DNA from 3 places in the Shewanella sp. SM68 genome. Region 2 is predicted to be linked to each of the others. Evidence: predicted binding sites of a transcription regulator. Region 2 holds the regulator's gene; each other region holds the start of a gene.
What was found. Region 2 encodes sigma-54, which starts transcription at its own class of promoters, with help from an activator protein. Its sites were predicted from a motif close to GTTGGCACGNNNNTNGNNT; they were not measured.

Region 1: a site for sigma-54 is predicted at 1,994-2,012, ahead of L5M40_RS05845 (DUF1328 family protein). Genes of this name have one in related genera too.
Region 3: a site for sigma-54 is predicted at 1,863-1,881, ahead of L5M40_RS16695 (YggN family protein). Genes of this name have one in related genera too.

What each region holds. Positions count from the first base shown of each region.
Region 1 covers NZ_JAKKRU010000003.1:46,337-50,587, forward strand. The annotation lists gene L5M40_RS05835 (diacylglycerol kinase family protein) at 1-1,373, opposite strand, end outside; gene L5M40_RS05840 (hypothetical protein) at 1,518-1,712, opposite strand; gene L5M40_RS05845 (DUF1328 family protein) at 1,736-1,912, opposite strand; gene pfaD (eicosapentaenoate synthase subunit PfaD) at 2,268-3,914, opposite strand; gene L5M40_RS05855 (beta-ketoacyl synthase N-terminal-like domain-containing protein) at 4,024-4,251, opposite strand, start outside.
Region 2 covers NZ_JAKKRU010000005.1:256,413-260,663, forward strand. The annotation lists gene rapZ (RNase adapter RapZ) at 1-243, opposite strand, end outside; gene ptsN (PTS IIA-like nitrogen regulatory protein PtsN) at 240-683, opposite strand; gene hpf (ribosome hibernation promoting factor) at 686-973, opposite strand; gene L5M40_RS10890 (RNA polymerase factor sigma-54) at 1,002-2,480, opposite strand; gene lptB (LPS export ABC transporter ATP-binding protein) at 2,588-3,319, opposite strand; gene lptA (lipopolysaccharide transport periplasmic protein LptA) at 3,316-3,870, opposite strand; gene lptC (LPS export ABC transporter periplasmic protein LptC) at 3,857-4,251, opposite strand, start outside.
Region 3 covers NZ_JAKKRU010000010.1:179,043-183,293, reverse strand. The annotation lists gene L5M40_RS16700 (LysR family transcriptional regulator) at 1-527, opposite strand, end outside; gene L5M40_RS16695 (YggN family protein) at 967-1,788, opposite strand; gene glsB (glutaminase B) at 1,990-2,904, opposite strand; gene L5M40_RS16685 (YggL family protein) at 2,904-3,230, opposite strand; gene trmB (tRNA (guanosine(46)-N7)-methyltransferase TrmB) at 3,279-3,995, opposite strand; gene mutY (A/G-specific adenine glycosylase) at 4,196-4,251, shown strand, end outside.

The sequences.
Region 1 (4,251 bases), on a different contig from region 2:
GTCATGTTTGGTTCGCCATCGCCCTGCGCCAACACGCTGGTAAACGGTGCGGCATTGGCAACGATTAGGCTATGGGTCGTCAATGTTGTGGGTTTTGCATCATCTAAGCTGAGCTGGATGGTTAAAGTGATATCGGCATTCACTGCGCGCCATAAGCCATCGAGGTAGGCAAACTGGCCGAGGGCATTTTTACGCTCACGGTTCGCGGATTCAATCATTTGTTGCTCAAACCCTATGCCTACGAGCAACAACACTAACTCCTCATTACAACGCGCGGTATCAATGGCTTGGCAATGCCCTTGAATAATATTATCCAGCGCCTGAGAGATAGGAATAAGCTTACTGCCTAAACCAAAGAGGGCATGGCTGAGGGCATTAGTTGTGCCAAGAGGAATGATGCCTAAGACGATATCCGTATCGACGATTTGAGAGGCCACTTCAGTCACAGTACCATCGCCACCACAGGCGATAATGATATCAGCGCCTGCATTACGGGCTTGCTCGGCGAAGATATTTGCAGTTTCGTCTGCTGTTGTGAGTTTTAAAGTTAGGTCAAAATAGGCTTTGAGTTCATCTTGGATTTGCTCGCTGTATTCTTGCCATTTCCCGCCACCAGAGACTGGGTTGGCGATAATCCACGCCACTTTGTGGATGTTAATTTTCCCTTGACTGAGCATGCGATCAAGCGCGCGTAATTGCCATTTGTTTAAGCCAGCGGTTTTGCGTATTTGCTTTATCTGCTGCAGTACTTCGGCGAAGTGCTGTTGTTTATCTTTACAAACCAAATAAGCGGCGAGTACCAGCACTGAGCGGCCACGACCCATGGCACAGTGAATGAGTACCTGTTTATTGGCGCGCACTTGGCGGTGCAGCCAGTTAACGGCTTGATTGAGTTGGGCGCTGGTCGGTACGCTATGGTCGAGGATGGGAATATTTAAATACTCGATATGATCTTCAAATTGCGACCAATCTAAGCCATCAAATTCAGCGGTGACATCCAGGATGGCAGTGATCTTATTGGCTTTAATCGTTTCCAGATCTGCGGAAAAGAGTCTACAGCCGAGATACAGATGTTCATCAATCCTTTGCATGGGTGGTACTGAATCGTATTTTCTGGCCCAGTGGTTATAGAGTCGACTGCCTAATAAAAAGGGAATAAAACCCCAACGAATATACCAAGGAATAGTGCCATCTTGGCGTTTTCTAAAAATACTGGCGAGATTAAACCAATAGGCTGAACCGACTAAAAACAGTGACAGACTTGTCCATGCACAAATAAAAGTGAGCAGGGGAGAAGTGTCTGTTACTGCAAAATAGGCTAACAATACTGCACCTGCAGTGTACAAATATTTGATGTGGATCTTCGTTAGCATGCAAGTCCTCCAATGCCATTGTTCTTGGTTAAAATCGTTGCACTTGAATGGATAGATGTCGAGATGAGAGATGCAGAAATGAGCGAGTCTAAACCAAAAGGGTGGCAGTAGACGAGTCTATTGCCACCCTAAAGTCAGGTTTGTTTAGCACTTAGTATCTTTAGCTTTAACACCTTCTTTGACTTCTTCACAGGCATCTTCGATGGCGTTACCTGTATCAGTCATTACTTCATCGATTTTTTCGCCCGCGTCTTCGGCTTTGTTATCACTACAGGCCGTTAAACCTAGGGCGAGTAATAATGCGAATGCTGCACTTGTCATCAGGGTAAATGGTTTCATATCTATCTCCTTTTCTAAAAAAATTATAGTCGCGGTGATTTACCCTTAAGGGCATTGATCAGCAGAGAAATCACTAATAACACAATAAATATGAAGAAAATGATTTTCGCTATTCCCGCCGCTGCGCCAGCAATCCCAGCAAATCCTAACAACCCAGCAATCACGGCAACAACTAGAAATACTAATGTCCAACCTAGCATAATAACCTCCTGCCCTTGTATTAATCCTTCTCATGACCGTTTGTGTCACTTGTAAGGTAACGGCTAATGGCTCTTACTTGATTGCGATCTTAATGCCAACTTTAAAAATTTTAAGTAGTTAATTGATTTTAAATATAATTTAAATCATTTTATTTAAAATGGTGTGAGTGAATTAAAAGAGGGGTAGGCAATTTTTACCTAAGCTTCGGTAAGAGTTTCAGCCTAATACGTTGAATCAAAGACTGTGAGCTGATGTCGTTCATAAGTAAAGACAAATAAAGGCCGACACTGTGAGTTTGTGTCGGCTTGAAGATATTATGATCTTATAATACAAGATGATATGAGCTAAATACGTTTAAAAACGATTTAATGGTTTCCAGCGTTGCAGGCTAACTGGAATGCTCGCGCCTTGGGATAACAGCAGGTTAATGCGGGATTGATATGCTGCGCCCACCATTAAATGTTTGGCTAAATCCACCGCATTACGGGCCTTATAGTCATCTAAATAACTGCCTTTGGCCCACGCATTAAATGCGCCGAGCGCTGGGCCTGCCCAAATTTGGTAATCCATTTCGCGGCCGACTTCGCCTGTGTTTGACCAGCGGCTCGATAGACCCAAATACCAGCGGAAAATCAGCGCCATCTTACGTTTGGGGTTATCCAGTGCGCGCTCGATTTGCTTAGGATCGCGCTCGTTAAAGTGGGCTACTGTGCCAGTCCAAATGTCATCGAGTGATGAGCGGAACACTTGCTCTTCGAGTTTTTTACGCTCGTCCGCAGGGATGGCATCAATCGAATCGTAACGGGTGTAGATTTCATAAAGCTTATTGGCGCGCATTGGGAACAGGGTGCCGCGCTTAACCACTTGTAATTTCACGCCCATTTCGAACATATCGGCGGCAGGCGCCATAGTCACATCGGCCATTTCTGTGGTAGCGAGTAACTTACGGGTGTGTTCACTCGCGCCCGCTTCGACGCAAGCTTGGTTGATTGAACCTGTGACGATAAAGGCCGCGCCCATGTTGAAGGTGGCTAATGCTGCATCGGGTGTACCGACGCCGCCGCCAGCACCCACGCGGATAGGCGTTTTGTATTGATACTTAGCTTGGATTTCATCTTTAAGCGCCAAAATCGTCGGCAATAGCGTCACTAGCGGGCGATTGTCGGTATGGCCGCCTGAGTCGGCTTCGGCTGTGATGTCGTCCGCCATAGGCACAAGCAATGCCATCGCCATTTGGTCTTGGCTGATAAGGCCGTCACTCACTAATTGCTGGAGGATTTTGGCAGGCGCCGGCTCCATAAACTTAGTCGCGACTTCGGTACGGCTGATTTTGGCGATGACTTTGTTGCCAATGACTATCTCGCCATGTTCGTCGCGGCTCAAACCCGCCGCGCGGTAATAGACGATTTGCGGCGTTAAACCTAAAAATGCCGAGGCTTCGACCGTGCGCACTTTATGTTTTAAGAACAGCTCAACACTGCCGCGCTCTAATGCGGGCTCGCTTGGGCTGTGAATTAAGTTAAAAGCATAAGGACCATTAGGCAGCGCCGCCTGAATGCGAGTAATGGCCGCTTCAACGCGGGATGGAATTAACCCCGCCGCGCCAAACGAACACAAAATGCCCGCTTGACCTAGCGCGATAACCAGTTCTTCCGAGGCAATACCGTTGGCCATAGCGCCAGCGTAGTAAGCGTATTTAACGCCGTGGACGCGGCGAAAATTACTGTCGCCTAAACTTTGGGTGCCAAGGGCAGGGGCAAAGGCGCTGACAGGGTGTGAGCCTAGTGGCGCTTGGCTGTCACTTGTGGTCACTTCGGCCGTTTGCGCTATGCCTAAGCCTTTTTCGCTGTGATTCACTAAGTAGCAGGCTTGGCTTAAATCTTTGAGTTTTTTGCCTAATGAGTCGATATCAAAGCTCAGCGCGGCATCGTTGACTTGCCACGGCCAAGGGCTGAGTTTTTCGTTATTGCTATTGAATTGATCTAGAGTATGGCTAGTCATAGGTGTTCTCATGTTATTTGTGCCGCCTTGGTGATGTGGATAGCCAAGGCGGCGCAACTATTCGTTATTCGTTATTCGAGATTAGCGTCTTTCTAACTGCGTAAACTCGCTAGGCTTCTTCAATACAGATGGCGATATCTTTAACTTCATAAATCCGCAGACCATCTTTACTCAAGTTGGCATCGCCCATAATGATGCGTTTGCCATTGTCGTCTGTCACGCTGGTAATGTGTACATCTAGCGACATCTGCTTGTTTAATGGGTTAATTTGGCCGCGATATTTCCATTTGATATCCGATAAAATCTGCCCAAATTTAGGATTCTTAAAACCCGCACC
Region 2 (4,251 bases):
CGTTAACTCAGTATCTGGAGGTAGGCTAGCGAGTTGTTTCACTAAGACCTTATCCTGCTCAGGCATGTTACGCACGTCGACACTGATGGCGACGAGATCGTTACTGCCTTTGAGTTGCTCAAGCAAACTGCCAATCAATGGCAAGGGAAGGTTATCGACACAATAATAGCCGAGATCTTCGAGTACCCTAAGGGCGACAGATTTGCCTGAGCCTGAGCGGCCCGACACTATGACCAGTTTCATCCAGTGATTACCTGATAGAGTTCCGTTTCATCATGCGTCTTGCGTAATTGCTTTAATATTTGCTTGTCGCTCAGCTTTTCGGCCATGCAAGACAAGGTACTTAAGTGCTGCTGACATTGGTCTGCAGGCACCAGTAGTGCAAATAAAATATCAACAGGTTGCTTATCGATAGCATCAAATGCTATCGGCTCTTCACACTTAATTAGTATGGCAATGGGCTGATCTATATCGGCTAGTCGACCATGTGGAATGGCGATGCCGTTACCTATACCTGTGCTCCCCATCTTTTCGCGCGCCACTAGGCTTTCGAATATCTCTTGAGATGAGAGGGTCGGGTACTGGGCAGCGACTAAGTCGCTGATGAGTTCCAGTACCTTTTTCTTGCTGCCCGGAGTGGCGCAGGTAGTGCACTCCGGCCGCAGTATGGTACAAAGTTCCATTATTAGTGTTTTGTTAACTTCTCTTTGTGTTTAATAACCTGACGGTCAAGCTTGTCAATCAGGGCGTCTATAGCGGCATACATGTCAGCATGCTCTGAAGTAGCAAAAACTTCACCACCTATGAGGTTTATTCTCGCTTCAGCAATCTGTTGCATTTTCTCAACATTGAGCACAACGTGCACATTATTGATCTGTTCGAAATGGCGTTCAAGTTTTGAAAACTTTTCTTCTACATATGCACGTAACGATTCGGTAATTTCGACATGGTGTCCACTTAGGTTTATTTGCATAGAAACGTCCTCCGATATCCACTGTAGGTTATAAACTTTTACGCTGATTAGAAGGTGGAATAAGCATAGCCTCTCGGTACTTCGCAATGGTTCTGCGGGCTACGTTGATCCCTTGTTCTGCCAGAAGTTGTGCCATCTTACTATCGCTTAATGGTTTTTTCTGGTTTTCCGCTGCAACCAGTTTCTTTATAAAGGCTCTGATTGCTGTGGATGAGCACTCACCACCATCGTCAGTACCGACGTGGCTAGAGAAGAAGTATTTTAGTTCAAAAAGTCCCTTAGGGGTATGCATGTATTTTTGAGTTGTGACCCGTGAGATGGTGGACTCATGCATTTCTACCGCTTCGGCAATATCGTTAAGCACCATAGGCTTCATGGCTTCTTCACCATACTCAAAGAAACCTTGCTGATATTGCACTATGCAATTAGCAACTTTAAGCAAAGTATCGTTACGGCTTTCTAAGCTCTTAATAAACCATTTAGCCTCTTGCAGATGGCCGCGAATAAATTGGCTATCGGCTTGGTTTTTGGTACTGCGTGCCATAGAAGCATAATGTTGATTTACATTGATTTTTGGCATGCAGTCAGGATTAAGCTCAACGACCCAGCGGCCATTTTTCTTCGACACAGACACATCTGGGATAACGTATTCGTCATTATTGGGCGTGATCAACAAACCTGGGCGAGGATTGAGGGTTTGGATAAGTGCTATACCATCCCTTAATTCATCTTCTTTTAATTTAGTCTTACGCATCAATAACCTAAAATCACGGGCGGCGATCAGATCTAAATGATCTTTGATCAGCATACGGGCGTTTTCTAGGTTGGGAGTATCAGCGGCGAAATGCGACAGTTGGATCAGCAGGCATTCACTTAAATCGCGGGCGGCAACGCCTATGGGATCAAAATGCTGAATACGCTTGAGTACGGCTTCGACTTCGTCAAGCTCAACTTCAGGATTGCCCATGGCTTCGAGAATTTCTTCAGTGCTTTGGGTGAGATAGCCCTGATCGTCGATGGCATCAATAATGGCGGTGGCAATGGCTAAATCGGTTTCAGAAAACGGCGTGAGGTTTTTTTGCCATTCTAAGTGTTCGTACAAACCTTCACTGGTCTCGCCTTGGAAGGGCATATCGTCTTCACGACTGCCGCCGGGGCCTGAGTTTGGGGAGGCGGTAAACACTTCATCCCATGTGGTGTCCATGGGGAGCTCATCGGGTATGGATTCTTTGGTTAGCGACTCTGCCGTGTCTATGGTGGAGCTGTCTTTTTCTGGTGGCAGAGTGCTAGATTCACTGAAATCCGTATCGGATAGCGTTTGGTTTACAGGGGTTTTAGTGGCGTCGAATTGATCCTCTTCCAGCTCGAGAAGGGGATTAGAATCTAATGCTTGCTGGATCTCTTGCTGCAGTTCTAATGACGACAGTTGCAACAGACGTATGGCCTGTTGTAATTGTGGCGTCATGGTTAACTGTTGACCCAGTTTGAGCTGGAGTGACGCTTTCATGTTACCGCTGATCCCTACGTTATTATTGTTGGATAAGGTCGCTTAATATTATCTTGAGTGAAGCCTAATGGCGGTATAAATTGTCTCCATAGGCTTCGCTCGATTAACTATAGCCTGAATTGTTCACCTAAGTACACAGCCCTAACTTGCTGATTGTCTAAGATCTCTGCTGGAGTTCCTTCGGCAATCAGGTTTCCGTGACTCACAATATAAGCATGTTCACATACATCTAATGTCTCGCGGACATTATGGTCTGTGATCAGTACGCCAAGGCCGCGACTTTTGAGTTGTTCGATAATCTTCTTGATGTCGATAACCGAAATAGGATCGACGCCGGCAAACGGTTCATCGAGCAAAATGAACTTAGGATTAGCGGCTAAAGCCCGCGCAATTTCGACGCGACGACGTTCGCCACCCGACAATGACATGCCTTGGCTGTCACGGATGTGGGTGATATGAAACTCTTCGAGCAGATGTTCTAGTTCTTCTTCTCGTTCTTCGTTTTTAAGTTCTTTACGAGTTTGCAGTACGGCCATGATGTTGTCATGAACAGTTAGCTTACGAAAGATACTGGCTTCCTGCGGTAAGTAACCTATGCCTTTGCGGGCACGCAGATGCATAGGATCTGCGGTTAAATCATCATCGTCGATAAAGATATGTCCCTTATCGCTCTTCACTAGCCCGACAACCATGTAAAAGGTCGTGGTTTTACCTGCACCGTTTGGACCGAGTAGGCCAACGACTTGACCGGTTTTTACCGTCAGACTGACGTCTTTAACCACTTGGCGACTCTTGTAACTTTTCGCCAGATTTTGTGCTCTTAAGGTGATTTGGGTCATTTAGAGTCCTGCTTTTTCACAGGTTTATCCGCTGGAGCATCTGATTTAGCATCATCTTGATAGTTTTCTGGCTGAATAATAGTGATCACGCGATCGTCACCACTGCCAGTACTCTCGGCCATCAATTTCTGTTGAATCATGTTATAGCGGATTAAATTGCCTGTAACTTGGCTACCCGCTTGATCTAATGACGCCATACCTTTCAGTGTTAAGGTGCGGCTTGCCATATCGTAACGAATTTCTTTCGCGCTTGCCGATGCTGGGCGGCCATCGTCTAATATTTGGCTATACGTAGCAGGGTTGCCTGTGGCGACCAAAGTTTTGCTATTTTCACCTTCAGCGGAAAATGCACGCAGTTCATTTGCTTGGATTTTTATTGAGCCTTGGGTAACTTCCACCGGACCAAAGAAGATGATCTGGTTGTTTTTGATATCCGCAGTTTGGCTCACAGCTTTAATTTTGACTTCTTGCTTTAAGTCGCCGACTTTCGCGAAAGCACTCATGCTCATAATTAGCATTAGGCTGGCAAGTAATACGTTATTTTGCTTCATATGTTCCTACTACCTGACTGGTCAATTGCACTTCTTGCGCGTTGAGGTCGGCATAAAGGCCTTGGCCTTGAATATTAAAATCTTTCCCTGTGACGTAAATGGTACGGTCAGAGGTCATTATCATAGTGTTGAGATCGAGTTCCAGATAACTGGTGGACAAGGTCTGAATCGGTTCTTCTGGGCTAATGGCATCGATAATAACATTATTTTCTAATACAACCTTGCCAGTTTCCTTGTTTAGCTTGCCCTGATCTGCCCTGAGTTGCCATTGTGCTTTACCTTGGTCTGGATAAACAAGATAAACAGGTTGAGTAAAGAAAGTTTGATTCGTTGAATCATAATGTTCCATGTGTTTCGCCGTCACACGGCTATTCACTAGTC
Region 3 (4,251 bases), on a different contig from region 2:
TGTTGAGCAATATAGCCAGGCGAAGCAACTAACAGGAATTGGCACTTCATCAGCGGTCTAGCAACCATGCCAAGCGGTAATTGCTCAGACATAGTTAACAGTAAGTCTAAGCCTTCGCTCACGACATCCACTTTATGGTCCAGTAAGCTCACTTGTAGCTCAAGCTCAGGATGTTTTGCCATAAAAGATGGCAACGCAGGAATGATATGCATCACTCCAAAGGATTGGGAAATCCCCACCTTAAGCACGCCGCGGGTCGCATCATTTAAGTTATGCACGCTGGCTATCGCTTGTTCAGCGTCACGCAGCAGTTCTTCACCTTGCAGATACAGCAAATGCCCTGCTTCAGTCAGACTTAAGCTGCGGGTGGTACGTTGAATTAATTGAACACCAAGTCTATGTTCAAGATCGGCGACTTGTGTACTGACCTTAGACTTAGAGATCCCAAGCCTTCTTGCGGCGGCACTAAAACTACCTGCTCTGGCCACATGAGTAAAAATCGCAATAGGTTCTAACAGTTCTAACATGGAAGTCGCCTTAAGCTGTTTACGACAATGATATTAACTTTCGGTGAGCAGCTATGGTTAGCGTAATCATCGCTTAAAAATAACCATAGCATTGATATCTCGCATCAAAATGATATAACGCAGAGATTTAGACCGAAAAAGTCCACTAAAGTAGGGGGTTATATCTGACTGATATGCCAGCTTTTAATTATATTTTAAGAGTATACCAAATATTCGTCTCTAGACTGTAACATTCCGAACTAAATCGCTGCAAGCCTAGCCTATAAGCCACATCAACTTAGCCATAAGGGTTGTCACCACGATTAAACCGTAGCCAATAAAAAAGCCCCTAGTCGATAAATTGACTAGGGGCGTAGCATTCAAGTTTGACTCATGCACAAGGAGATAGAAGTTATTGCAGTTAAAACTAAGGGCGATTCGCAAGAACTATTTACAAGTACTATTCACGCAGTTCCTTGGTTGAGTTTTGTGTCAACACATAAGGTGCTAGTTCTGGCACTTCTTGGCGCAATTGATTTTCAAGCACTAACAAATTTTCAAATCGGTCGCACAAACGGTCAGCCTTAGCTTCTAATCCCTTAGATTGGCTCTCAATTTGTTGCTCAATATCTTGGCCTAACTTGTCCATTTTTTGGGAGAAGGTATCCATCTTAGCTTCAAAATTTTCACCGCCACCAGACATGATTTGGCCACCTAAGTTCATCATAATTGCGCCAATTGAATTCTGGACAATTTGTTCCATTTCCTGCTCGAATTCATCGTTAAATGTACTTTGCATCGAGTATTCAGTCGCCCCTAAATAGAAGCTATCACCATTCTTGTAAGCCACTGAATCAACCCGTTTTTGAACGCCAGCCATCATTTCATTAAATTTTGCACCAGCGGCATCACCCATTAAAGGTGTTAAGGCCATACCAACCGCTTTGGAAGCAAGAGATACTGCCTCATTCACCAGTTCAATCACTTCTGGCACTTGAGTCGAAACTTCATCGGCATATTGAGTAACCAATTTTTTCTGCTTGTCGGTTAAGTTAACTTGCTTACCTTCCACAAATAACTTGTCAACTTCGATACGATACTTTTCTGTGCCCTTCTCGCTCATGACTAATTTTTTAGGCTCGACCATAACGTCATAATTTAAGGAGACCTCACAGCGCTCATCTATTTTTGGTTCTATTTGTGCTTGCGCCAGCTGTACGCTAGATGCCCCTAAAATCACGCCAGATAATGCAAATCCAGTTAATAACTTATTTAATTTCATTTTTGTTCGTCCTTTAATCTGAATAATTCGATAAACCTAAACTACTGAATAGCTTATACCATGTGAATAGCTTATAGCAGGAGACGTGCCAACTTTATAACAATTTGATTATGTTGAATTTTGAAAGTTAGCACTAAAAGGTCATTAGCGAAATTCGCTAACATTTAGTCTGATAGTGCTAATAAAAAACGAGAGATAAGACTAGAAAATAGAACGACCGAGACGCTGACTTAGATGCTCAAGCATCGCTGTGCCCGCAAGTGAGTTGCCATTATTATCGAGTTCTGGCGACCATACACAAATCGACAGTTCTCCAGGGATCACGGCAATAATACCGCCGCCGACGCCACTTTTACCTGGCATACCAACACGATAAGCAAACTCACCCGCACCATCGTATAAGCCCGAGGTTGCCAACAGAGCGTTAAGTTGCCGAGTTTGCACTTGAGAAATAAGCTCAGTCCCTGTGATACTTTTGCCGCGATTAGCTAAATACAACATGGCCTTAGACAAGTCAGCACAATTCATCTTCAAGGCGCAATAATGAAAATAGGTGCGCAGCACAGTATCAACATCACCTTGAAAATTACCAAAGGACTTCATCAAATAAGCGATAGCCGCATTGCGCGCACTATGCTGATATTCTGAATCTGCTACTTGTTTATCGAAACACACTTTATCGTTTTGGCTAAGTTGCCTGACTAACTCAAGCATTCTGTGTTTAGGTGCACCTAAACGACTCTGCAATAAGTCAGCAATCACTAACGCGCCAGCATTGATAAATGGGTTGCGTGGCTTGCCACGTTCTAACTCGACTTGTACTAAAGAGTTGAATGAATGGCCCGAAGGTTCTTTGCCAACACGGCTCCAGATTTCGGCTTCTTCATATAAAGTTAACGCTAAGGTTAAGCTGAAAACTTTGGAGATACTTTGAATCGAAAACGGCTCAAGGTAATCGCCCGCACCTAAAGTTTCACCGTCAACAGTCGTGACGGCAATACCTAATTTGCCAGCATCAACGCTGGCCAGTGCGGGGATATAATTTGCAACCTTTCCTTGGCCGAGCAAGGGTCGAACTTTCTCGACCACTTCCTCAAGTAATGCCAACTCGGGCATTAACCCCACCAAATGTCGTACAGTTCGCTAACTTCAACCTGAGATACTTTTTGGGTCGCCCAGAATGCCTTAACTGCAGCAATATCTTCTTCGGTACATTTACCAATCGTTTGGGTGGCGATAATGCCTTCCCATTCGATGTGGCCGCCGCCATGGAAACCTAATTTACGGGTTTCGATCACTTCATCGATGAATTTATCTACAGTTGCATCGATATCGGCTTCAGATACTGATGCATCAAAAGTCCAAGCCATATCGAAACCTAACTCTTGGAATTCATCAACGCGCATTTTCTTACGTAAACGACGGCTACGATTAGTTGCCATAGTGATTTTCCCTTTTGTGTTTAAAATTAGCTAAAATTGAGTTCGTGATTAAGCGATACGCTCAAACATCAGATCCCATACACCGTGACCCAGTCTATGGCCGCGGGCTTCAAACTTTGTCAATGGACGATGATCAGGACGCGGCACCACACTGCCGTCGGCCGACTGGTTTTGATAACCCGGTGCGGCTTGCATCACCTCTAACATATGCTCGCTGTACTCTTCCCAGTCAGTTGCCATATGGAAAACACCGCCAATTTTTAGCTTGCGACGAATAAGTTCGGCAAATTCAGCTTGTACGATGCGGCGTTTATGGTGACGTTTTTTATGCCAAGGATCTGGGAAGAACAATTGCACTCGGGCTAATGAACCGTCAGCAATCGCATGTTCTAATACTTCCATGGCATCGTGATGATACACACGTAAATTAGTCACACCAGCAATGGCTGCATCACTGAGGCAAGAGCCTACACCCGGTTTATGTACTTCAATACCAATGAAATTTTGCTCTGGTGCATCTTTAGCCATTTGTACTAAAGAGGCGCCCATGCCAAAGCCAATTTCCAGCACAGTATCGGCTTCACGACCAAAAACGTCGCTCAGTACTAATGGCACTGGGCTGTAATCTAAACCCATTGTTGGCCACTGGCTTTCAATAGCGTGTGCTTGGCCTTTGGTTAGGCGACCTTCTCTCAGGACAAAGCTTCTGATCTTGCGCAGATACTTGCCTTCTTCATTAAATTCAGCGGTAGTGACTTCGCTCATTTTTGCCTCGTCTAGTGGACAACACCATCATAAAAGAAGGGCATTATCCAAAGTTCAACATACAGTGCAAGCACTAATGGGGCGAAAGTATACCAAGATTATTTAAGAGTGCGAATTTAGCAGCGATTTTTAGCTTTAGATCCCTTGCCAACTTATCTTTGACGCTTGTCTAAGAAGATAACTGCCGCTACACTGCGCCGATGAAATCTACAGCCTCCTTCGCTACACGTATCGTCTCTTGGTACGACAATCACGG